3 regions of the Lonsdalea populi genome follow, and region 1 is predicted to be linked to each of the others. Evidence: predicted binding sites of a transcription regulator. Region 1 holds the regulator's gene; each other region holds the start of a gene.
The links. Region 1 encodes LexA, which represses DNA repair genes until DNA is damaged. Its sites were predicted from a motif close to TNCTGTATGTACATACAGNA; they were not measured.

Region 2: rmuC (DNA recombination protein RmuC) is a predicted target of LexA. The motif match lies at 4,755-4,774, and genes of this name have one in related genera.
Region 3: uvrB (excinuclease ABC subunit UvrB) is a predicted target of LexA. The motif match lies at 3,187-3,206, and genes of this name have one in related genera.

The regions. Positions count from the first base shown of each region.
Region 1 is NZ_CP065534.1:3,283,394-3,291,317, forward strand. Features, by position in the region: gene I6N93_RS14510 (LysR family transcriptional regulator) at 1-646, opposite strand, end outside; gene I6N93_RS14515 (pirin family protein) at 757-1,458, shown strand; gene zur (zinc uptake transcriptional repressor Zur) at 1,543-2,052, shown strand; gene lexA (transcriptional repressor LexA) at 2,259-2,870, opposite strand; gene I6N93_RS14530 (diacylglycerol kinase) at 2,983-3,351, opposite strand; gene plsB (glycerol-3-phosphate 1-O-acyltransferase PlsB) at 3,483-5,918, shown strand; gene ubiA (4-hydroxybenzoate octaprenyltransferase) at 5,977-6,840, opposite strand; gene ubiC (chorismate lyase) at 6,854-7,375, opposite strand.
Region 2 is NZ_CP065534.1:149,380-157,303, reverse strand. Features, by position in the region: gene ubiB (ubiquinone biosynthesis regulatory protein kinase UbiB) at 31-1,668, opposite strand; gene ubiJ (ubiquinone biosynthesis protein UbiJ) at 1,665-2,273, opposite strand; gene ubiE (bifunctional demethylmenaquinone methyltransferase/2-methoxy-6-polyprenyl-1,4-benzoquinol methylase UbiE) at 2,288-3,043, opposite strand; gene rmuC (DNA recombination protein RmuC) at 3,202-4,710, opposite strand; gene argH (argininosuccinate lyase) at 4,881-6,254, opposite strand; gene argB (acetylglutamate kinase) at 6,373-7,146, opposite strand; gene argC (N-acetyl-gamma-glutamyl-phosphate reductase) at 7,170-7,924, opposite strand, start outside.
Region 3 is NZ_CP065534.1:2,226,402-2,234,325, reverse strand. Features, by position in the region: gene bioB (biotin synthase BioB) at 1-82, shown strand, start outside; gene bioF (8-amino-7-oxononanoate synthase) at 83-1,231, shown strand; gene bioC (malonyl-ACP O-methyltransferase BioC) at 1,218-1,982, shown strand; gene bioD (dethiobiotin synthase) at 1,975-2,658, shown strand; gene uvrB (excinuclease ABC subunit UvrB) at 3,309-5,321, shown strand; gene I6N93_RS09800 (gluconeogenesis factor YvcK family protein) at 5,552-6,484, opposite strand; molybdenum cofactor riboswitch at 6,806-6,951, shown strand; gene moaA (GTP 3',8-cyclase MoaA) at 6,939-7,924, shown strand, end outside.

The sequences.
Region 1 (7,924 bases):
GCTGCACGGTCAGCACGGGGCGATCGCGCGCAGTATCCGCAATGGCGACCCCCCGATATTTGACTCGGGTGACTTCGGACAACGGTTCAGGCTCGTTATGAATGGGATGATCCGGGCTGGCGACATAGACACATTTCACCGAATAGAGCTTGCGCGTATTGACCTCCGACGTCGCACGGAAGTGAACATCCGGAGAGATAACGATGTCGGCGCGGTCTTGTTCCAGTCGCTCCCAGGCGCCTGCCAGCACCTCGGTCAGAATAGAAACCTGCGTGTTGGCCTTTTGCGCCAACTTATCCAGCAGCGGAAAAAGGCGTTCCGTCGGCACCAATGCTTCCACGACAATGGTGACATGGGTTTCCCAGCCGCGGGCGAGCGCTTCGGCATCCGTCGTCAGCTTATCGGCCGCTTCCAGCAGGACTCGCCCACGCTCCAGCAGCATTCTTCCCACATTAGTAAATTTAGTGCGATGACCCGAGCGGTCGAACAATACCACGTCCAGTTCATCCTCTAACTTTTGCATGGTATAGCTCAGCGCCGAAGGCACTCTGCCCAGCTCATCCGCCGCCGCCGCAAAGCTCCCCCGACGCTCGATAGCATCCATCACCCTTAACGCTTCCAATGTTAACGCTCGATCTTTCGACATAGATATTCTCATTCAGGATTTTTGAACGTCCCCACCAGATTAACTAGCTTACAATCTACCGTCCAGCCTATTACCCTCGCAGGGTCGAATACTTACGAGGACCGGACACCATGATCATTAGCAGAGCAGCAGAACAATGCGGCAAGGCTGACTACGGGTGGCTGCAGGCGCGATACACGTTCTCTTTCGGTCATTATTTTGACCCTGACCTGCTGGGATTCGGTTCGCTGCGCGTGTTGAATCAGGAAGTCCTGGCCCCCAAGACCGCCTTCCAGGCGCGGACCTATCCGCGTGTCGATATCCTTAACCTTCTTCTGCAAGGCGAAGCCGAATATCGAGACAGCAATGGCAACCACACGCAAGCCAAAGCTGGCGACGTCATGTTGTTGGCGACTCAGCCCAACCTCAGCTACAGCGAGCAGAATATTGCCAAAGACACGCCGCTGACCCGTATTCAGCTATGGCTGGATGCCTGCCCGACACGCGAAAATCGCGCGCTGCAACGTATGACGCTGAACGGCGAGCGCGCTCAATTGCTGGCTTCTCCGGACGACGAAAACGGCAGCCTGCATCTAAGACAACAGGTCTGGGTTTACCATCTGGATCTGTCCTCCGGAGAATCGTTGACGCATCCCTTGAAGGGTAATCGCGCCTACATTCAGTCCATCCACGGTGAACTTGGCATCCGTAGCAAAGCCGATGAGGGCAAAACGTTACATTGCGGCGACGGCGCCTTTATTCAGCAGGAGACGGCCATTACCCTGCAGGCAAAAACGCCGATGCGGGCGCTGTTGATCGATTTGGTGGCGTAACGCGCTCCCCTCCTGACTCGGCGTTTCTACGGAGTCATGGTAAGATAAATTATCATCCTCACCACTTTCTTCAGAGTTATAGCGATGGATTCAACCGATCCGGCCAAACTTCTTGCCCATGCTGAGCGACTGTGTCAGCAGCGCAACGTTCGACTTACGCCGCAGCGTCAGGAAGTGCTACGGCTGATGGTCCAACAGCCAGGCGCTATCAGCGCATATGACCTGTTGGATCTACTGCGCGTCGCTGAACCTCAGGCTAAGCCCCCCACCGTTTACCGTGCGTTGGATTTCCTGCTTGAACAAGGATTCATTCACCGCGTGGAATCCACCAACAGCTACGTGCTGTGCCACCATTTCGAAGAACACAGCCATACCTCGGCACTATTTATTTGCGACCGCTGCCGCCAAGTCACGGAGAGCCCTACTGAAGGCGTTGAAGAAATACTGCAACAAATTGCGCTCCAGACGGGATTCTCCCTGCGCCACAGTGTAGTTGAAGCGCACGGCCTGTGCGTTGAATGCAGGAAAATTGAAGCCTGTGATCACCGCGACAGCTGCAACCACGACCACAGTATCGTCCTCAAAAAGCGCTGAGCAGCAAAAAGTGCAGGTACGGCGTCATCGCGCCGAACGGTGGTACTGAGAATGGAATCTGAGGAAGATAGTAAATTTGAGAAGGGATTGAGGTTCAGGCTTGCGGGGAACCTTTGGTTCGGTTTTCATTTCAACCGTTACGTTCGGCGAGAAAGACCAAACGCAACGGAAGAGGTATAAACGGGGCGTTCAGCAAACCAGGTCGATCAACTCCAATCGCTGTTGCGAATGACGCCGACGGCCAACCCTTCAATGGAAAAGTTTTCCTTGCTCAAATCGACGACGATAGGTGCAAACTCTTTGTTTTCAGCCAACAGCTGCACTTTATTACCCTGCTGCTTCAATCGTTTTACCGTAACTTCATCTTCAATGCGCGCCACAACCACCTGACCGTTGTGAACATCCTGCGTTTTATGCACAGCCAGTAGATCGCCATCCAGAATACCGATATCTTTCATCGACATACCACTCACACGCAGCAGAAAATCGGCGTTTGGCTTAAACATGGCCGGATCGACCTGATAATGACATTCGATATGCTGTTCCGCCAGCAGCGGTTCCCCTGCAGCCACGCGACCAATCAGAGGCAGGCCGAGCGACTCTTCTTCCATTAACAGACGGATACCGCGGGACGCGCCGGTGACAATCTCAATCACACCTTTACGAGAAAGAGCTTTCAAGTGTTCTTCAGCGGCATTGGGAGAGCGGAATCCCAGTTGTTTAGCGATTTCTGCTCGGGTGGGTGGCATACCGGTTTGTGAGATATGATCGCGAATAAGATCATAAACCTGCTGTTGTCTGGTCGTTAAAGCTTTCATTCCGCCCCCTGGTTGTTTATACAGTTTCGCTGTGAGTATATACAGGGAAACTGCCCAAGGGAACTGAGAAATCGCGTTGTACCTTGTTTTTTGGCGTCATTCACGAGAGCTATCACGCGAAATGCCCCCACAGCAAGGCACCCCAGACTACGGCCGCCAATAGGCAAGCAACCAGCACCGCCGCCGACCCCAAATCTTTCGCTCTCCCTGCAAGCTCATGATATTCCTTACCAATTCTGTCAACCACGGCTTCGATAGCGCTATTCAGCAACTCGACGATCACAATCAGCACGACCGCGCCAATCAACAATAACCGTTCTAATATTGAAACTGGCAGCCAGCAGGCAATAATAATGCCTGCCAGAGTAAGAATGGTTTCCTGACGAAAGGCCGCTTCATGCCTCCATGCCTGTTTAAGTCCTTGCAACGAATAGCCTGTTGCCTTGACAAGGCGGGTAATCCCGGTCGCCTTATTCATGATCCTTGCTTACTCCTTTTTTATTTAGTTTCAAACGCAATTTTCGCGTCACCCCATTGTCTCATGACCACAGATATCCGATAAGGTTTCTGTTATCCTTGCGGCGCATTGCTAATAAGAGGTTCTCAGTTGTTATGTCAGGTTGGCGTAAAATCTACTATAAGTTATTGAATTTCCCTCTGAAACTTTTGGTAAAGAGCAAAATCATTCCTCTGGATCCGATCGCTGAGCTGGACATCGATCCTACACGTCCTATTTTCTACGTTCTGCCCTACAACTCCAAAGCGGACTTACTGACGCTGCGTGAAAAGTGCCTTGCGCTGGGGCTGCAGGATCCGCTTGAACCCTTGATTGTCGACGGTCAAGCACTGCCAAGCTATGTGTTCGTCAATAGTGGCCCGCGCGTATTTCGCTACTACGTGCCCAAAGAGAAATCCATCAAGCTTTTCCACGACTATCTGGATCTGCATCGAGACAATCCGTCGCTGGATGTCCAGATGGTGCCGGTTTCAGTCATGTTTGGCCGTTCGCCGGGTCGAGAAGGCCATCAGCAGGAAGCGCCTCAGCTACGTCTGCTGAACGGCATCGAAAAGTTTTTCGCAGTTCTGTGGCTGGGACGCGACAGTTTCGTGCGCTTCTCAACGCCGGTCTCGCTGCGCTACATGGCGACGGAGCACGGCACGGACACCACCATCGCCCATAAGCTGGCGCGTGTGGCGCGGATGCACTTCGCTCGTCTGCGTCTGGCCACCGTCGGTCCGCGTCTACCGGTCAGGCAGGAGCTGTTCAAAAAACTGCTGTCATCGAAAGCCATCGCCAAAGCGGTGGATGATGAAGCACGATCGAAGAAAATCTCTCGAGAAAAAGCCCAGCAGAACGCCATTACGATGCTGGAAGAGATCGCTGCTAACTTCTCTTATGAAGCGGTGCGTCTCACTGACCGCGTGCTAGGCTGGACCTGGAACCGGCTATACCAGGGGATTAATGTCCACAACGCCGAGCGAATACGGCAGTTGGCTCAGGACGGACATGAAATCGTTTATGTTCCCTGCCACCGCAGCCACATGGACTATCTGCTGCTTTCTTACGTGCTGTACCACCAGGGGCTGGTGCCGCCGCACATTGCTGCGGGCATCAACCTCAACTTCTGGCCGGCGGGTCCTATCTTCCGCCGCCTGGGCGCGTTTTTCATCCGCCGAACCTTCAAAGGCAGCAAGCTCTATTCCACCCTGTTCCGCGAGTATCTCGGCGAACTGTTTACTCGCGGCTATTCGGTGGAGTACTTCGTGGAAGGCGGGCGCTCGCGCACCGGCCGCCTGCTCGATCCGAAAACCGGTACGCTGGCGATGACGCTTCAGGCCATGCTGCGCGGCGGCACGCGGCCTATCACGCTGGTGCCGATTTACATCGGGTATGAGCATGTTATGGAAGTCGGCACTTACTCCAAAGAACTGCGCGGCGCCACCAAGGAAAAAGAAGGTTTTCTCCAGATGATTCGCGGGCTCCGCAAGCTACGTAATTTAGGCCAGGGTTACGTCAATTTTGGCGAACCGCTGCCGTTGATGACCTATCTCAACAACAAGGTCCCGCGGTGGCGCGACGACATCGATCCAATTGAAGCGCTGCGCCCCGCCTGGCTGACGCCGACCGTGCAGGACATCGCCTCCGACATCATGGTTCGCATCAACAACGCTGCGGCGGCCAATGCCATGAACCTGTGCTCAACCGCACTTCTGGTGTCGCCGCAACGTGCGATGACTCGGACACAGTTGGAAGAACAGCTCGAATGCTATCTGCAGCTGATGCGCAACGTGCCCTATACCGAAAACACGACGACGCCGGACAAAACGCCTGCCGAACTGGTCGATCATGCATTGAAGATGGACAAGTTCACGGTTGAAAACGATAAACAGGGCACCATCATCAGCCTCCCGAGCGATCAGGCCGTGCTGATGACCTATTACCGCAACAATATCCAACATCTGTTGATCCTGCCGTCTCTGGTCGCCAGCATCATCGTGCACCATCGGCACATTAAGCAGGCCGAGCTATTGCACCAGGTGACGTTGATCTATCCGTTGCTGAAAGCGGAATTGTTCCTACATTACGAAACGGCGCAACTGGCCGGTGTGCTGCTGGCGTTGACCTCCGAGCTGGCGAATCAGCGGTTGATCGTGATAGAGGGCGAAAACCTGACGCCGAATAGCGAACGTAGCCGCCCGTTGCAACTGCTGGCCGCCGGCGTTATCGAAACGCTGCAGCGGTACGCCATCACTTTCCTGCTGCTTAAGGGCAACCCGACGATCAATCGCGGCACGCTGGAGAAAGAGAGCCGCGCGATGGCGCAGCGCCTGTCCCTCCTGCATGGCATCAACGCGCCGGAGTTCTTTGATAAGGCCGTCTTCTCTACGCTGGTCAATACGCTGCGTAGCGAAGGCTACATCAGCGATAGCGGCGATGCGGTGCTGGAGAAGGTACAGTCGATTTATGCGATTTTGAGCGACGTGATTACGCCGGAAGTCAGATTGACGATTGAAAGCCCCGCCGTTGCCAATGATGCAGCAGAATAATAAAGAAGTGGAGTAACACGACATGTGCCTGCGGCAAGCCTGCCACAGGCCTTTTTTTCTAGAGACTCAGCACTAACCCGATGAACAACGCCATCCCTACGTAGTTGTTATTGCGAAAAGCCTTGAAGCAATTATCCCGATCCCGTCCCGCAATCAGCGTCTGCTGATAAACAAACAGCCCCGCCGCTACCAGCAGCGACCAATAGAACATGGCGCCTAGGTCGGATATACGTCCTAAAATCACCATCGTCCCCAGCATCAACAGCTGCAGCACGCCGACGATAACGGTATCGTAACGACCAAACAGGATAGCCGTCGACTTTACGCCGATATTGAGATCGTCATCGCGATCGACCATCGCGTACTCGGTGTCGTAAGCCACGGTCCAGCAGAGATAAGCGAAAAACATCAGCCAGCAACTGCCCGGCAGCGACTCGCTGACGGCGGCATAGGCCATGGGGATCGACCAGCCAAAAGCCGCGCCTAACACGACCTGAGGCAGATGACTAAACCGCTTCATAAAGGGATAAACCCAGGCCAGAGCCAGCCCGGCGACCGACATCCAGATAGTCATGGTGTTCAACGTCAGCACCAACGCAAACGCCACCAGCGCCAGGATCACAAACAGCGCTTTAGCCGACTGTTCACTCACCAGGCCGCTAGGTAAGGGCCGCGATGCCGTGCGCTTCACATGACCGTCAAAATGGCGATCGGCATAGTCATTAATCACGCAGCCCGCGGCTCTCATCAGGAATACGCCCAGCACGAACACCCAGAGTGTCCAGCTCGCCGGCGCCCCGCGCCCCGCCAGCCATAACGCCCATAGCGTCGGCCACAGCAGCAACAGAGAGCCTATCGGCTTATCGACGCGCATCAGGCGACAATACACCATCCACCGTCCCGTCGTTAAAATTCGTTCCAACGCATCGTCTCCTCTACCGTTCAGTATCAGAACTGAGCGGAGAATAAATAGGGGCATCAGGCAAGAAAATCTCTGTCAGCAGTAAAGGATGGCCCGCCAACCGCAGACGTGAACGACGAGCCCACAGATCGCCGCGACGTCCCGGATTGATAAAGTCACGCTCCGGCGCACCCTGTTGGAAGAGATATCGTCCAAGAGGAACACTTCCGATCTGTGCCAACGCTCGGTTCGACATCTCCAGCGTGTGTTCAGGGATCACCGTTCGACCAAACAACCAGGGTCTGCCATCGCCATACAGCGTGACCTGCCGCAGCCAAAAGCGTTCGCTGATCGGCAACAGCGGCAGCTCCTCCCCTAAGATCGATGGCGAAACAAAACCTTCACGGGCGACCTCCACATCAAGACGCTGGCAATGCATTTCAAGTCGGGTGGTCATTGAGTCCCGATGGGCGAGCCACTCGGCGACTGCCGCGGGGATATCGGCGAACTCGCACCATGTCACCGGGCGCAAGAGGTCTACAGTCTCATCTGTCATTGTCCCCTCCTCGCCTCGGGTTTAGTAAATAAAGTAAACGATGTCCATTGTAGCGTAGAATAGCGCACTGATAACTCGTTCTGTCCCTGGGATGAATGAACTGCATGATTTTCATACACTCGTTACGCTAATAAACTATCTCGAAGTAAATAGGACGTTAATGAACCGCGTAGAATCCGGATAAGGACTTAAACCGGTTGAGTATCCTAATTTCATGATATTTCAATGCAATGACGCCATGATGTATTCACCCACCGCTGGGTGCCGAATGCGCCATTAATACAATAAAATTTCAGCTATTAATAGGGCGGCTCATTTTCACTTTCGGGAATTAAAACAGCTTGCGATGAAAAATGCTAATTATCTGATTATATAGATAAAATCCACACAATTAGGGTGGGTAAATCTATCTCCTAAGAAAATAGATTACAGTTCGTGGACAATTGCCAAAGCATAACCTGCCGCACGAGAGATCACGCTGCATCATTCATAAACCCTCACCTCTGGTTTATTTCGTGCCGATGATGTCCTTCAAAATACAATTAACCT
Region 2 (7,924 bases), 730 kb from region 1:
CGATAATCATGCTACTGATTACGATCTTATTCAACGCGTACAGCGCCACCCCACGATCCAGGCGACGATCCCGGCGGCGATCATGCCCGAAGGCACAATGTTCACTTCGATATGGCTGGCCAGCAGCACTGTACCACTCACCAGCAGCGCTGCGCCGACACCCAGAAGATAGCGAGACTGACCTTGCCGCACCCGCTGAACACGCAGCTCATCCGCTAAATGTTCCATGCTCTCACGCAGCTTCTTGTGCTGGCGAAGTCCGTCATAGAGCAGTTCAGGAATTTCAGGCAACTTTTCCGCCCAAAACGGGGCCTTTTGTTTAAAAGCCCGCACCATGGCGGGTATGCCAACCTGATCTTTCAACCAGGTTTCGAGAAACGGCTTGGCCGTTTTCCATAAATCCAACTGCGGATACAGCTGACGCCCAATGCCTTCGACGTACAGCAGCGTTTTTTGCAGCAAGACCAGCTGCGGTTGGACTTCCATATTGAAGCGGCGCGCCGTGTTGAAGAGGTTCAATAATACATGACCGAAAGAAATTTCTGCTAACGGCTTTTCGAATATGGGCTCGCAGACGGTACGAATCGCGAATTCGAACTCTTCGACATTAGTGTCTGCGGGCACCCAGCCGGAGTCGACATGCAGCTCGGCCACGCGGCGATAGTCGCGGTTGAAGAAGGCGATAAAATTTTCCGCCAGATAGCGTTTATCTTCCTTGTTTAAGGAACCGACGATACCGCAATCAATGCCGATATACAGGGGATCTTCAGGGTGTTCGTAGCTGATGAAAATGTTGCCGGGATGCATGTCGGCATGGAAGAAACTGTCGCGGAAAACCTGGGTGAAAAAGACCTGAACCCCGCGTTCCGCGAGCAGCGGCAGGTTCACGCCATGCGTTTTCAATGCGTCTATATCCGATACCGGAATTCCGTAAATCCTCTCCATTACCAGCACCCGTTCAGTGCAATAGTCCGAGTAGACTTCCGGCACATACAGCAGACCGCTGTTTTCGAAGTTGCGTCGTAGCTGGATGCCGTTGGCGGCTTCCCGAAGCAAGTTCAACTCGTCCAGCAGCGTTTTTTCATATTCACGCACCACTTCACGGGGCCGCAGGCGGCGGCCGTCCGGCATCAGTAACGGTAGCCAACTGGCCAACCGTTTCATCAGCTTGATGTCCGCCTGAATGACGGGAAGTATGTCCGGGCGAATAACCTTGATGACGATATCTTTGCCCGTCGATTTCAGCTTCGCCGTATGAACCTGAGCAATAGAGGCCGAAGCCAGCGGTTTGGCGTCGAAGTCTTCGAACCAGTTTTCCAGCTTGCCGCCCATCGACTTTTCGATTTGCCGGCGCGCCAGTTCTCCGTCGAAAGGCTCGACCTGATCCTGCAGCTTTGCCAGTTGATCGGCGATGGCAGGTGAAAACAGGTCGCGCCGGGTAGACATCATCTGACCGAATTTGATCCAGACAGGCCCCAGATCTTGCAGAGCCAGACGCAGACGTTCGCCCAACGGCTGAGCCTGATGACGATTAGGCAACCAGAACAACAGACGGCGCACGAAACGGACGGGGAGTGTTAGCGGCACGCATGGGATCAGTTCGTCAAGTCCATAACTCAGCAGTACCCAGACAATGCGATAAAGGCGAATTAATTCCCCCGGCGTCATCGCGTTTCCTCCCGTTTTGACAGTCTTTCAGACAATGCGTCTACCGAGCGGTCCAACGCCTCGACTTCATCCCCAAACCACATCGCCTCCAGTTTTCCCGGAAGCAGTCGCCACTCTTCGGTCAGCGTTTCCGACAGATAATGCCGTTGGCGGCAGAGGAGACCGCCGACGTCGACGACCATTTTATGCGCAGTCTGACTCAGCCCTTCCGCGGCGATATCTCCCACGTAAGGCGCCAGCCACTCCGCCGGATCGATTTCTGCCAAATCGAGCAGCGCGATGAACTGCTGTGCAACCTGAATATCGCCTTCCAATGTCAGCTCGCCGCTGCGCATGAGCGCGGTCATCTGCTGGCGATCGCGCAATTGAATTATCGCGGACAGTTGGGTTACCAGTTGACAGTCTGGCGTCGACGCCCACTGGCTGACGACGTCCAGCCGCTGTTCGCTGAAAATCAGCACTAGCGGCACCCGCAGCTCAGCGATATCGATACGCAGCGTTTTTCCGTGCAGGCGCTGACGGGCCGCCTTCATGCTCCGATCACGAAACAGTAACTGATTGAGCGCCGTCTCCAGTGTAGCCGTCAGCACAGGCATTATCCGCATTGGCATATTCAGACTCAGAATTTAAACCCGCGATGCAGGGCAACCACCCCGCCGGTCAGATTGTAATAATTGACGTTGTCGAAACCCGCGTCGGCCATCATGGACTTCAGCGTGTCTTGATCCGGATGCATGCGAATGGACTCCGCCAGATAGCGATAACTGCCTGCGTCGCGCGCCACCATTTCGCCGATGCGTGGCAGCACGTGGAAGGAGTAGAGGTCGTAGACTTTGCTCAACGCTTTCGTCGTCGGTTTGGAGAACTCCAGCACCAGCAGACGACCACCCGGCTTTAGTACACGAAACATGGAGCGCAGCGCCTGCTCTTTTTCGGTCACGTTGCGAAGGCCGAAAGAGATGGTGATGCAATCAAACGTGTTATCAGGGAACGGTAAGGCTTCCGCGTTCGCCTGTACGTAACTGACGTTGCCGATGACGCCTTTGTTGCGTAACTTCTCGCGGCCCACCTGCAGCATAGAGGCGTTAATATCCGCCAGCACCACTTCACCGTCCTCGCCGACCAGACGCGAGAATTTCGCCGTCAGGTCGCCGGTGCCGCCGGCCAAATCCAGTACGCGTTGACCGCGATGTACACCGCTGCATTCGATGGTGAAGCGTTTCCAGATACGATGGATGCCGAAAGACATCAGGTCATTCATCAAGTCGTACTTTGCCGCCACAGAATGAAAAACGTCAGCCACCATGGTCTCTTTGTCGTCTTTCGCCACGGTGCGATAGCCAAAGTGCGTTGTTTTCTCCGAATCGTCTGCCATGTTATCCGCCTGCTATTGTCAAAATCTGGGTCTCCCCACTTACGAAGAGTGTAACAGACCCCGCTTAAAAGCCACTGCCCTTCTTTGCCGCAGCGGGCTGATGCGCGGGCGTATCCCCCTAGTGCCCGTGAGAAGTTTACACCGCCGCAGTAGGCGCGCTAACCGGATTTTTCGTCATGAAAAGTTTCATTCGGCGCGTCGTCGACGGTATGACACGCCACGCCCATCGCATCACTATCCGACATCAGCGAGGTTCTAATCGGCCGCTTCACTTCCACGCCTAGCGCACGAAATCCTTCCGCCTGGCCAATCAGGTTTCCGCGGCCGGACGCGACTTTTTTCATCGCCTGATGATAGCTGCTCTGAGCCCGGTCGAGATTCTGTCCCAACGTGGTCATATCGTCGACGAACAACCGCAGTTTGTCGTACAGGCGGGACGCCCGCTCTGCGATTTGCTGCGCATTGCGGCTCTGCTGCTCATAGCGCCACAGGTTATTGATGGTGCGAAGGGCCACCAGCAGCGTGGTCGGGCTGACCAGCATAATGTTGTTTTTGAGCGCCTCGGTGATCAATTCCGGCTGTCGGTCGATAGCTAGCAGGAATGCAGGCTCCACCGGAATAAACATCAGCACGTAGTCGAGGGAACGCAACCCCGGAAGTTGCTGGTAATCTTTGCTGCCGAGCAATCGTATGTGGCTGCGAATAGAAGCCAGATGTTCATTGAGCGCGGCGCGCCTATCAAGGTCGTCTTCGCTATTGAAATAGCGTTCATACGCCACCAGCGCCATTTTGGCGTCGATCACCACGTCTTTCCCATGCGGTAAACGGACGATGACATCCGGCTGCATCCTGCCGTTGCTTCCGGTCTGTATGCTGACCTGCGTCTGATATTCGTGCCCTTCCCGAAGTCCGGAGCTTTCCAGCACCCGACTCAGGACCACTTCGCCCCAGTTTCCCTGCGTTTTGTTGTCGCCTTTCAGCGCCTGAGTCAAATTGACGGCTTCCTGCGCCATGCGGGCGTTAAGCTGCTGGAGGTTGCGGATCTCGTGCGCCAGCGTGTGACGCTCGCGGGCTTCCTCGCCAAAGCTGTCCTGTACCTGACGGCGAAAACCGTCGAGCTGTTCCCGAAGCGGCGTCAGCAGCCGGTCCAAACTTAACTGGTTCTGCTGGTCGACCTTCCGGCCGCTTTGTTCGAAAATACGGTTGGCCAGATTTTCGAACTGCGCCGACAGGCGCTGCTCGCTGTTGATCAACAAACGCTGCTTCTCTTCCGCCGCCAACCGCGTCTCTTCCAGCCGGATCGTCACCTCGCGCAGTTCCGCTTCCTGAGCGCCGTTAGCCTCTCGCAGCGCGCGCAGTTCCTGATTGAGCTGCTCGCATTCTGCCCGCAGCGCCGTCATTTGCAGCAGTTTTTCCTGACCTGCCGCCAGCTGTCCATGCAAAAGCCGAAGCTCGCGTTCTTGATCGCTCAGTCGCGTTTGATCCTGCTGGCGCGCCTCCCGGCTCTCGCTCAGGGCCTGATGCGCCTGCTGCAGAGACTGCTCCTGCAACTGCCGTTCGGTTTCATAGCGCGCATGACGCTGCTGTTGTAACAAGCTCGCCACCAGCCAGCCGATCATCAGACCGACGACGCCTCCGCCAATGCCGTAAAAAAGGGTGATTGCCACACCGCCTCCGGGTTCTGTTGCCGCTGCCCGTCAAGGTAAAAGCATGCTGTATGGATGTCCAGAAAGGATTCAGGTCATTACTGGAATTTGGCAGGAAAAAGAGAGGAAATGCGATGCGGATTCAGGAGTGGAATGAAACGGAGGCGGAAAAATCCCGCCTCCTTCACTTATCACGATAAGCTTTGCTTCGCTGCCGCGATAGCCGCAGCAACCTGCTGCGGAGATACGCCGCCTTGCGCCGCACGCTTGTCCAGACAGGACTGTAGCGACAGCACCGGATATACATCGTCTTCAATGACGTCGCTGAACTTTTTCAGTTCACCCAATGACAGGACTTCCAGCGCTTTTCCCTGACGGATGGCTTCCACCACCGCTTCGCCCACGATATGGTGCGCTTCGCGGAACGGCACGCCTTTTGCCACCAGATAGTCCGCCAGTTCGGTGGCGTTGGCATAGCCCTGCTCCGCCGCTTCCTGACAGCGAGGACGCTTAATCTGAATGCCTTCCAGCACCAGCGCGGCCATTATCAGGCTGTCATGCCAGGTATCCAGCGCATCGAACAGACCTTCTTTGTCTTCCTGCATGTCTTTGTTGTAAGCCAGCGGCAGCCCTTTCAGCGTGACCATCATGCCCGCCAGCGCGCCCTGCACGCGTCCGCATTTACCGCGGATCAGCTCCAGCGCGTCCGGGTTTTTCTTCTGCGGCATTAGGGAAGAACCGGACGTCACACGGTCAGACAGCTCGACGAAGGCGGCTTCCCCGCTGTTGAAGAAAATCAGGTCTTCAGCGAAACGCGACAGATGCACCATGCCGATAGACGCGTTGGACAACAGCTCCAGCACATGGTCACGGTCGGACACCGAATCCAGGCTGTTGCGAGTCGCAGAGGCGAAGCCCAGCCAGCCGGCCAACTGTTCACGGTCAATGGGATAGGCCGTCCCCGCCAGCGCGCCGCAGCCCAGCGGACTGACGTCCAGACGAGCCAGCGTATCGGCCAGCCGGCTTTCGTCACGCGCCAACATTTCGTGGTAGGCCAGACACCAGTGAGCGAACGTCACCGGCTGAGCGCGCTGGAGATGGGTATAGCCGGGCATCACCGCATCCTGATTCGCCTCCGCCGTCGCCACCAGCGCCTCGCGCAGATGCCGAAGGGTTTCCCTCAGTTCACCGATTTGCGCTTTACACCACAGTTTCAGGTCGGTGGCGACCTGATCGTTACGGCTACGGCCGGTGTGCAGTTTTTTGCCCAGATCGCCCACCTTTTCAATCAGGCGCTGCTCCACCCAACTGTGAATATCTTCGGCATCGCTTTGCAAAATAGCCTCTGGATCGGCCTGAACTTCCTTTAACAGAACCGTCAGCGCCTGTTCCAACTGCTGCTGTTCCTGTTCGTTCAGTACATTGACCGTCACCAGCGCTTTAGACCACCCGATGGAGCCCGTGATGTCCTGTTCCGCCAAACGGTAATCAAACCGCAGTGAATCGTTGAACTGTTTGAAACGTTGATCTGCTGCCTGACTAAACCGTCCGCCCCACAAAGCCATAACTTTAACTCCCGGTATTCAAATGATGGCGAGCGGATGGCACTCCATCGCCCGCCAGAAACGCTGTTTTACGCTGGCTCGCCCGGTGCGGGCGAATCAGGTATTGATAAACTCGATGCTACGCCGAAATACGTGTGCCGATGGAGACGCCGTTAAATAACGCCGGCAGTTGCTCGGCGTGACGCCAGCTGGCGATATCCACGGGACGGCCCAGCGCGCGCGCAGCGTCCAGCGCGGCGTTGACCTTAACCACCATGCCGTCGGTGATGATGCCTTGGGCGATCAACGCCTCGGCTTTCTCCGCCGTCATCTCTTCGATGCGCTGACCTTTGCCGTCCAGAATGCCGCTGACGTCAGAGAGCAAAATCAGATCCGCGCCCAGCGTCTGAGCCAGCGCCGTCGCCGCCTGGTCAGCGTTGACGTTCATCAGTTCACCTTCCGCGGTCATGCCGATGGAGCTGATGACCGGCAGATAACCGGCCCCCAGCAGCATCGTCAGCAGCGCGGGAGTACCCGCTTCCGCCTTGCCGACATGACCCAGCGCTTCATCCAGCCGCGTCACCACCGTACTGCCGCCGTCAGCCAGACACAGCCCGACGGCCTGAATGTCGTGCTTAACCGCCCATGACAACAGCGTTTTATTGGCGGAGCCCGCCAGCGCGCCGGTGATGATATCGATCTGATCGGCTGGCGTGACGCGCAAACCCTGCTTTTTCACGACGGGCAGCGACAGCTTTTTCATCAGGTCGTCGACCAGACAACCGCCGCCGTGCACGATGACCAGAGGGCGCTGATGCTGCTGACGATACTCAACCAGCGCACCGAACAAACGTTCCAGCGCCTCTTCACTATCCAACAGTACGCCACCGAGCTTGATAATTAACGGATTCATGGGTCTTTGCGCCTCAGAAATAATCAGAGTAAGGACTGGGTTTCAGGGAAACCAAAACGAATATTCATGCACTGGACTGCCTGCGCCGCCGCGCCTTTCAGCAGGTTGTCTTCGGTGGACACCACAATCAGATGTTCATCCTGCACCGAGAAACCGATATCGCAAAACGGCAGGCCGACCACGGATTTCAGCGCCGGAACGCCTTGCGCGTAGAGCCGGACCAGCGGCTTATCGTGGTAGGCGTTGTAGTAGGCTTCAGCCACGTCCTGTGCGGTCACGCCGGGACGCAGACGGCAGGTAATCGTTGCCAGAATACCGCGCGGGAAATTGCCCAGATGCGGGGTAAAAATCACCGGAATTCCCAGATGCGCGGCAATTTCGGGCTGATGTCGATGGGTGAAGAGGCCGTAGGGCTGCAGGCTGACCTCGCAGAAGCTGTTGGTCATGGTGGCCTTGCGTCCGGCACCGCTAACGCCGCTGGTGGCGTCGATGACGGGCCACTGGTCGGTATTCAGCAGACGGCTTTCCACTAGCGGCTTCAGCGCCAGCTGAGAGGCCGTGGGATAGCAACCCGGCACGGCGATCAGCTGCGCCTGTTTGATCTCTTCAGCCTGCCACTCGGCCAGACCGTACACGGCCTGCGCCAGCCAGTCGGCATGCTGATGGTCGAAGCCGTAATAGCGACTGTAAAAATCGGCGTCCTGCACGCGAAAGGCCCCGGACAGGTCAAACACCGTGCAGCCCGCCGCCAAAAATTGCGGCGCCAGATCGTGGCTCA
Region 3 (7,924 bases), 1.1 Mb from region 1:
CGGCGACAACCAGCAGCAGCAGCATCTGACCGAGCGGCTGATGAACGCCGACACCGAGCAGTTCTACAACGCGGCGGTCTAAATGGGCTGGCAGCAACGTATCGAACGGGCGCTGACGCAGCGCCGCGAGGAGGGCGCCTACCGTCAGCGTCAGGTGAACGAAGGCGGCGGCGGGCGCTGGCTGGAGAGCAACGGTCGCGGCTATCTGAACTTCTCCAGCAACGACTATCTTGGCATCAGCCAGCATCCCGCCATTGTGCGCGCGTGGCAGCAGGGCGCCGGGCGTTTCGGCGTGGGCAGCGGCGGTTCGGGACATGTCACCGGCTACAGCGTCGCACACGAAGCGCTGGAGCGGCAGCTGGCGGACTGGCTCGGCTACGATCGCGCGCTGCTGTTCATCTCCGGCTATGCCGCCAATCAGGCCGTGATCGGCGCGCTGGCGGAAGCGGGAGATCGCATTCTGGCCGACAAGCTCAGCCATGCGTCGCTGCTGGAGGCCGCCGCGTTGTCGCCTGCGACGTTGCGCCGTTTCCCGCACAATCAGCCGGAGGGGCTAGAGCGTCTGTTGCGCTCGCCGTGCGACGGCCAGACGCTGGCGGTGACGGAGGGGATCTTCAGCATGGACGGAGACGCGGCGCCGCTGCCTGAACTGCTGGCGGCGAGCCGGCGTCACCGCGCCTGGCTAATGGTCGACGATGCGCATGGCATCGGCGTGCTGGGCGAACAGGGGCGCGGCAGCTGCTGGAATCAAGGTATGCAGCCTGAGCTGCTGATCGTCACCTTCGGTAAAGCGTTCGGCGCCAGCGGCGCGGCGGTGCTGTGTGGACACGAAATCGCGGAGTATCTGACGCAGTTCGCCCGCCACCTTATCTATAGCACCTCGATGCCGCCCGCTCAGGCCTGCGCGTTGGGCGCGGCGCTGGACGTGGTGCGTCAAGGCGATGACCTGCGGCAATGTTTGACGGACAACATCGTCCGCTTTCGTCGCGGCGCCGCCGGGCTGGCCTATCAGTTGCAAACGTCCCGGAGCGCGATCCAACCGCTGATCGTCGGCGACAATCATAAAACGCTGGCGCTGTCTCAGACGCTGCGCGAGCAAGGGCTGTGGGTCGGCGCGATGCGGCCGCCGACGGTCCCGCCGGGCACCTCTCGCCTGCGTATCACCTTGACGGCGAGTCATACGCCGCAGGATATCGACCGGCTGCTGGAGGTGTTGCATGACGCCGGCTGAGTCCCCCCATAAGCGGGCGATTGCGCGAGCGTTTGGCCGCGCCGCCACGCACTACGATCGTTTTGCCGAGCTGCAGCGTGATAGCGGGGAGCGTCTGATGTCGCTGCTGGGTGATCATGCCGGGAGGGAATTGCTGGACGCAGGCTGTGGGACGGGTTATTTCAGCCGCCGCTGGCAGGCCCAGGGCAAACGCGTGACCGCGCTGGATCTGTCGTCGCAGATGCTGGCGGCAGCGCGGCAGCGGGCGTCGGCGACCCACTATGTGTTGGGCGACATCGAACATCTGCCGCTGCCGACGGCCAGTGTGGATCTGAGCTTCAGCAATCTGGCGATCCAGTGGTGCGACGATCTGTCTCGCGGACTGGGCGAGCTATACCGCGTGACGCGTCCCGGCGGCGCCGTCGCCTTCTGTACACTGGCTCAAGGCACGCTGGCGGAGCTGGAAAACGCATGGCGGCGTCTGGATGGCTCGCGTCGGGTCAATCGTTTCTTGACGGCGCCGGAGATCGAGGCGGCCTGTCGGCCCTATCGCTATCGGTTGGTCAGCGCGCCGCTGACCTGCTATTTCCCCGATGTGCTGAGCCTCATGCGCTCGCTAAAGGGCGTGGGCGCGACCTGGTTGCACGAGGGGCGACCTTCCCGCGCGATCACCCGGGAACGGCTGCGGGCGCTGGCGGAGGACTATCCGCATGCGCCGCAGGGCTACCCTCTAACCTATCAACGAATTCTGGGAGTGATTGAACATGACTAAGCGCTGGTTCGTGACCGGCACGGACACCGACGTGGGCAAAACGGTCGCCAGCGCCGCGCTGTTACAGGCGGCCGGTCGCGCCGGGTATCTCACCGCGGGTTACAAACCAGTGGCCTCCGGCTGCGAGATGACGCCGGACGGGCTGCGTAATCGGGATGCGCTGTGGCTGCAAGCCAACAGTCGGCTGGCGCTGACTTATGAGGAGGTCAACCCGCTGGCTTTCGCCGAGCCGACATCGCCTCATATCATCAGCGCGGAAGAAGGGCGACCGATCGAATTTGACGCGCTCAGCGCCGGTTTGCTCGCGCTGACGGCCCGCTCTGAGTGGGTGTTAGTCGAAGGCGCTGGCGGATGGTTCACGCCGCTTTCCCATCGTCAGACTTACGCGGACTGGGTCGTGCAAGAGCAACTGCCGGTCATTATGGTCGTTGGCGTCAAGCTGGGCTGCATCAATCACGCCATGCTCACTGCGCAGGCCGTGCAGCAGGCCGGGCTAACGCTGGCGGGATGGATAGCCAATGACGTCGCTCTGCCCGGCAATCGCCACCAGGCATATTTGCGGTCGCTTCAGCAGCGCATTCCTGCACCAATGCTGGGTGAAATCCCGCGTTTAACGCATCCCGAACCGCAGCAGGAACTGGGGCACTATCTGAACCTCGCCGCGCTCTGCGCATAATCGCCACGAAAAGGCTTAAAGCGCTAAAAATTGATAGGTTAAAGCATCTTGAAAAAACTTTTCCACGGTGTTTTTCGCTATATTTTTTGACGTCAATCAACACTCAGGCACCTTCTTTCACCTCGCACGATCATCATTACGCCAAAAAATAAACGAAAAAAAAAAAGATTGCGTTCCCCTACAGCGAGTCTGGGCCTTTATCTCCAACTCAGGACCACTGGGCTCTTGTGGGAGTTATCCACCATTTCTGTGGATAACCGTGTGTATGAGAATTAGAAAAACGCATCCAGACGAGAGCTGGCGCGGGTTTTGCGAAGGTTGACGGTATTCTCGGCTTTTTGTTCAAGATTATAAAAATCAACAATTTAATTAAAATCAAGCGGCATTCTCCGCACCGCTGGCGAGTTGTGTAAATTACGGTCAACGTCCAAGACATTTTAATGTCACTGGGGTGACAGCTGGGGATAAGATGCATTTTCACGCTGGCTAAGGGCATCGCAATATGCTATCGCGGCACGCAAAACTTGAGGCTGTGGTTACATCCAGTATCATGTGGCTGGCATTCAACCCGATCGCTTCCCATACTGAGGAAGTCGACATGCTGACCGAGCGTCGTTTCTTTCATCTTCCCTAATCAGGTAGCCCAGCTCATGAGTAAAGCATTCAAACTGCATTCCGCCTATAAACCAGCAGGCGACCAACCGGAAGCGATCCGGAAGCTAAAGGAGGGGTTGGAAGACGGGCTGGCACACCAGACGCTGCTGGGCGTGACCGGGTCAGGCAAGACCTTCACGGTGGCTAACGTCATCGCCGACCTCAACCGGCCGACGATGGTGCTGGCGCCCAACAAAACCCTGGCGGCACAGCTGTACGGCGAGATGAAGGCGTTCTTCCCCGAGAATGCGGTGGAATATTTCGTTTCCTACTATGACTACTATCAGCCGGAAGCCTACGTGCCCAGTTCGGATACCTTCATCGAGAAGGACGCCTCCGTGAACGAGCATATCGAACAGATGCGCTTGTCCGCCACCAAAGCGCTGCTGGAGCGGCGCGACGTGGTGGTCGTGGCGTCCGTTTCGGCGATCTACGGCCTGGGCGACCCCGATTTGTACCTGAAGATGATGCTGCACCTGACGCAGGGCATGCTGATCGGTCAGCGGGATATCTTGCGTCGGCTGGCTGAATTGCAGTACGCCCGCAACGATCAGGCCTTCCAGCGCGGGACCTTTCGGGTGCGTGGCGATGTCATCGACATCTACCCGGCGGAATCGGACGAGGTGGCTCTGCGGGTAGAGCTATTCGACGACGAAGTAGAACGGCTGTCGCTGTTTGATTCGTTGACCGGGCAGATCATCAGCAACGTGCCGCGTTACACTATCTATCCCAAGACGCACTACGTGACGCCGCGCGAGCGTATCCTGCAGGCGATGGAAGAGATCAAGGTCGAGCTGGCCGACCGCCGCAAGAATCTGCTCGCCAATAACAAACTTCTGGAAGAACAGCGTATTATGCAGCGCACCACCTTTGACCTGGAAATGATGAACGAGCTGGGTTACTGCTCCGGTATCGAGAACTACTCCCGTTACCTGTCCGGTCGCGGTCCGGGCGAGCCGCCGCCGACGTTATTTGACTATCTGCCGGCGGATGGTCTGCTGGTCATTGACGAATCCCACGTCACTATCCCGCAGCTGGGCGGGATGTATCGCGGTGACCGGGCGCGCAAGGAAACGCTGGTGGAGTACGGCTTTCGTCTGCCGTCGGCGCTGGACAACCGGCCGATGAAGTTTGAAGAGTTTGAAGCGCTCGCGCCGCAGAGCATCTATGTGTCGGCGACGCCAGGTAAGTACGAACTGGAGAAGTCCGGCGGCGAAGTCATCGATCAGGTTGTGCGTCCTACCGGTCTGCTGGACCCGATCATTGAAGTGCGGCCGGTCTCCACGCAGGTCGACGATCTGTTATCGGAAATCCGTCAGCGCGTCGCCATCAACGAGCGCGTACTGGTCACCACGCTGACCAAGCGGATGGCGGAAGACCTGACGGAGTATCTGGAGGAGCACGGTGAGCGCGTTCGCTACCTGCACTCGGATATCGATACGGTAGAGCGGGTGGAGATCATCCGCGATCTGCGGCTCGGCGAGTTCGACGTGCTGGTTGGAATCAACCTGCTGCGAGAAGGGTTGGATATGCCGGAGGTCTCGCTGGTGGCGATCCTGGATGCGGACAAAGAAGGCTTCCTGCGCTCCGAACGGTCGCTGATCCAGACCATCGGACGTGCGGCGCGTAACCTGAACGGTAAAGCCATTCTTTACGGCGACAAGATCACGCCGTCGATGGAGCGGGCGATCTCGGAAACGCAGCGTCGCAGAGAAAAACAGCAGGAGTACAACGAGCTGCACGGTATTGTGCCGCAGAAACTCAACAAGGAAATCGGCGATATCTTGCAGATCGGCCAGTCGCCGAACAACAAAGGCAAGGGCCGAGGCCGTCAGGCCGCCGAGCCGGATGGCCGCTATGCGCTGCTGACCCCGAAGGCGCTGGAGAAGAAGCTCGCCGAGCTGGAGGCGCAAATGCTGAAACACGCGCAGAATCTGGAGTTCGAGGACGCCGCCAGACTGAGAGACGAGGTTCAGGCGCTGCGGGCGCAGTTTATTGCCGTCTCGTGACGGCCACGTCACGCCCCCAAGCTCAACAAGGTTTCGGTCACGAATACGTTGACGTCAGGAATGGATGTGTTGTCTATCGCCGGCAGCCGGTGCGAGCGGCGGTTTTTCTACAGAAACGGCGACGATTTGCCGGTGGGTCATTGAGGTCAAAGCGCTGGGCGATGTAGCGGTCGCCTTCGAGCTGACGGCGACCTTGAATGAAGGCGTGTGTTGTTTAGCTGAACCGGCCGTCAGGCCGTTTGGCGATGCAGATTCAAGGCCAGCTGTCGCTGCGTTTGAGCGATGGCCTCGCGCAGCAACTGGCGATCGTGGTGATGCGGAACATCAGCCGCCGCCAGCGGTTGCTGTATCACCAGGCGATCTGAAAGCGCCTCGGTGCTCATCCGGGGACGCAGGATCACCGCGTCGATAATCCGGCGGCCGACCTTGGCTTCAATCATAGCAATCTGATGCGCCGTCGTGAGCTGCGAGGCCGCCGGGCTCTGTTCCTGATCCAGATTGGCGATATACACCATCGGCGCGTTGCTGTGGTGGAGCGCAACAGTCAGATCCTCCAGCAGCAGCAGGGGCATCAGGCTGGTCAGAAAACTGCCGGGGCCGATGAGCAGCAGATCGGCATTGGCGATGGCATCCAGCGCTTCGCGCGTGGCGGCGACGGCGGGAAACAGGCGCAGATCCTGCGGCAACGTCGCCAACTGATCGACGGCGACCTCGCCGTAGACCGGCAACCCCTGCGCGTCCGTCGCCAGCAAGTCGGCGGATTGCTCGGACATCGGAATGAGTTCGGCGTCGATTTGCAGCAGGTTGCGGATAAGCTTGATCGCCTTCAGCGGGCGGACGCTGAGATTGTCCAGCGCCTTGAGCATCAGATTGCCCAGATTGTGTCCGGCCAATTCGCCGCTGCCGCCGAAGCGGTATTCAAACATGGCGGCGGCCGTGCTCGGTGTGGTGATGAGCTGATTGAGGCAGTTGCGGGTATCGCCCCAGGCGATACCGCCTTCGGAGCGGCGAATACGGCCGGTTGAGCCGCCGTTATCCGTGGTGGTGACGATGCCGGTCAGGCGTGAGCCGAGGAAAGAGAGTGAAGACATCACGCGTCCCAGACCGTGTCCACCTCCCAAAGCCACCACGCGCCGGAGATCGGTCAATGTGAGATTGCGCATAGATGCCTCACCCAATTAAGTAAATAAAAAAAAACGTGGCGGATATATACCACACTGGCCGCCGGTCTCGCACCCCGCATGAGGAAAATCGTGCGGAAAAAAGGGCAGAGCGGCGTTTTGCGTGAGTCGCCGTACCCTGGGGGCAGAGAATTCGGCGGATGTCGCGGGTAAGTTTTACCAGATGGGCCAGGCTGTCGCACCAAGAGAAAAATCCGTTATATACAAATATATACACCGAATTTTCAGTGACTATTCGTGAATAGTGGCGATAGACTCTACGCTGAAATCACGGTTTCGCCGACGCTGCCATACAAAGCGCAAGCGAAATCAAAACTCCTAGCCTGAATGCCTACGTTATGCCCGGTCGCGTAATAAGGTGCTCAGGCCGTGGCCTGTCGGGCCACCAGGGTGCGCGGTAGAAATGCCCGCATCTCCCGTATTTGGAAAGGTGTTTATGGTGAATCAACTGACCGACGCGTTCGCGCGCAAGTTCTACTACCTGCGCCTGTCGATTACGGACGTCTGCAATTTTCGTTGTACCTACTGCCTGCCCGATGGCTACCGTCCCCGGGGCGCGATGCCGCGTCGCTTTCTGTCGCTGGATGAAATCCGCCGCGTCAGCCGGGCGTTCGCCGCCATGGGGACGGAAAAGGTGCGGCTGACGGGTGGCGAACCTTCGCTGCGCCGTGATTTTGTCGACATCATTGCGGCGGTGCGGGAAAACCCGTCCATTCGAACGCTGGCCGTGACCACCAACGGCTACCGGCTCGCACGTGAGGCGGGGCGTTGGCGCGCAGCCGGTCTGACCCACATCAACGTCAGCGTAGACAGCCTCGACGCTCGGCAATTCCACGCGATTACCGGACAGGACAAATTTCGCGAAGTGATGGCGGGCATCGACGCGGCGTTTTCCGCAGGCTTCCCTAAAGTTAAAATCAACACGGTGCTGATGCGGGACGTCAATGACGGCAGCCTCAACGCTTTTCTTCACTGGATCAAACCGCGCCCGATACAGCTGCGTTTCATCGAGTTGATGGAAACTGGCGAAGGGCGCGAACTGTTTCGCCGTCATCACGTCTCCGGCCAGACAATCCGCGAACGTCTCTTGCAGCAAGGCTGGCGGGCGCAGGCGCGTCAGCGCAGCGACGGGCCCGCCCAAACGTTCGCTCACCCTGACTATCAGGGGGAAGTGGGACTGATCATGCCTTACGAAAAAAACTTCTGTCAGAGCTGTAACCGGCTGCGTGTGTCGGCGGTAGGCAACCTGCATTTGTGCCTGTTCGGGGAGCAAGGGATCCCGCTGCGGGATTTGTTGGCGGACGACGGCCAGTTAGCGGCGCTGCAAGAGCGCATCGCGGGCGGCCTGAAGCTGAAAAAAGAGACGCATTTGCTGCACGAAGGCGACAGCGGCATCACGCCCAATTTGTCCTTTATCGGCGG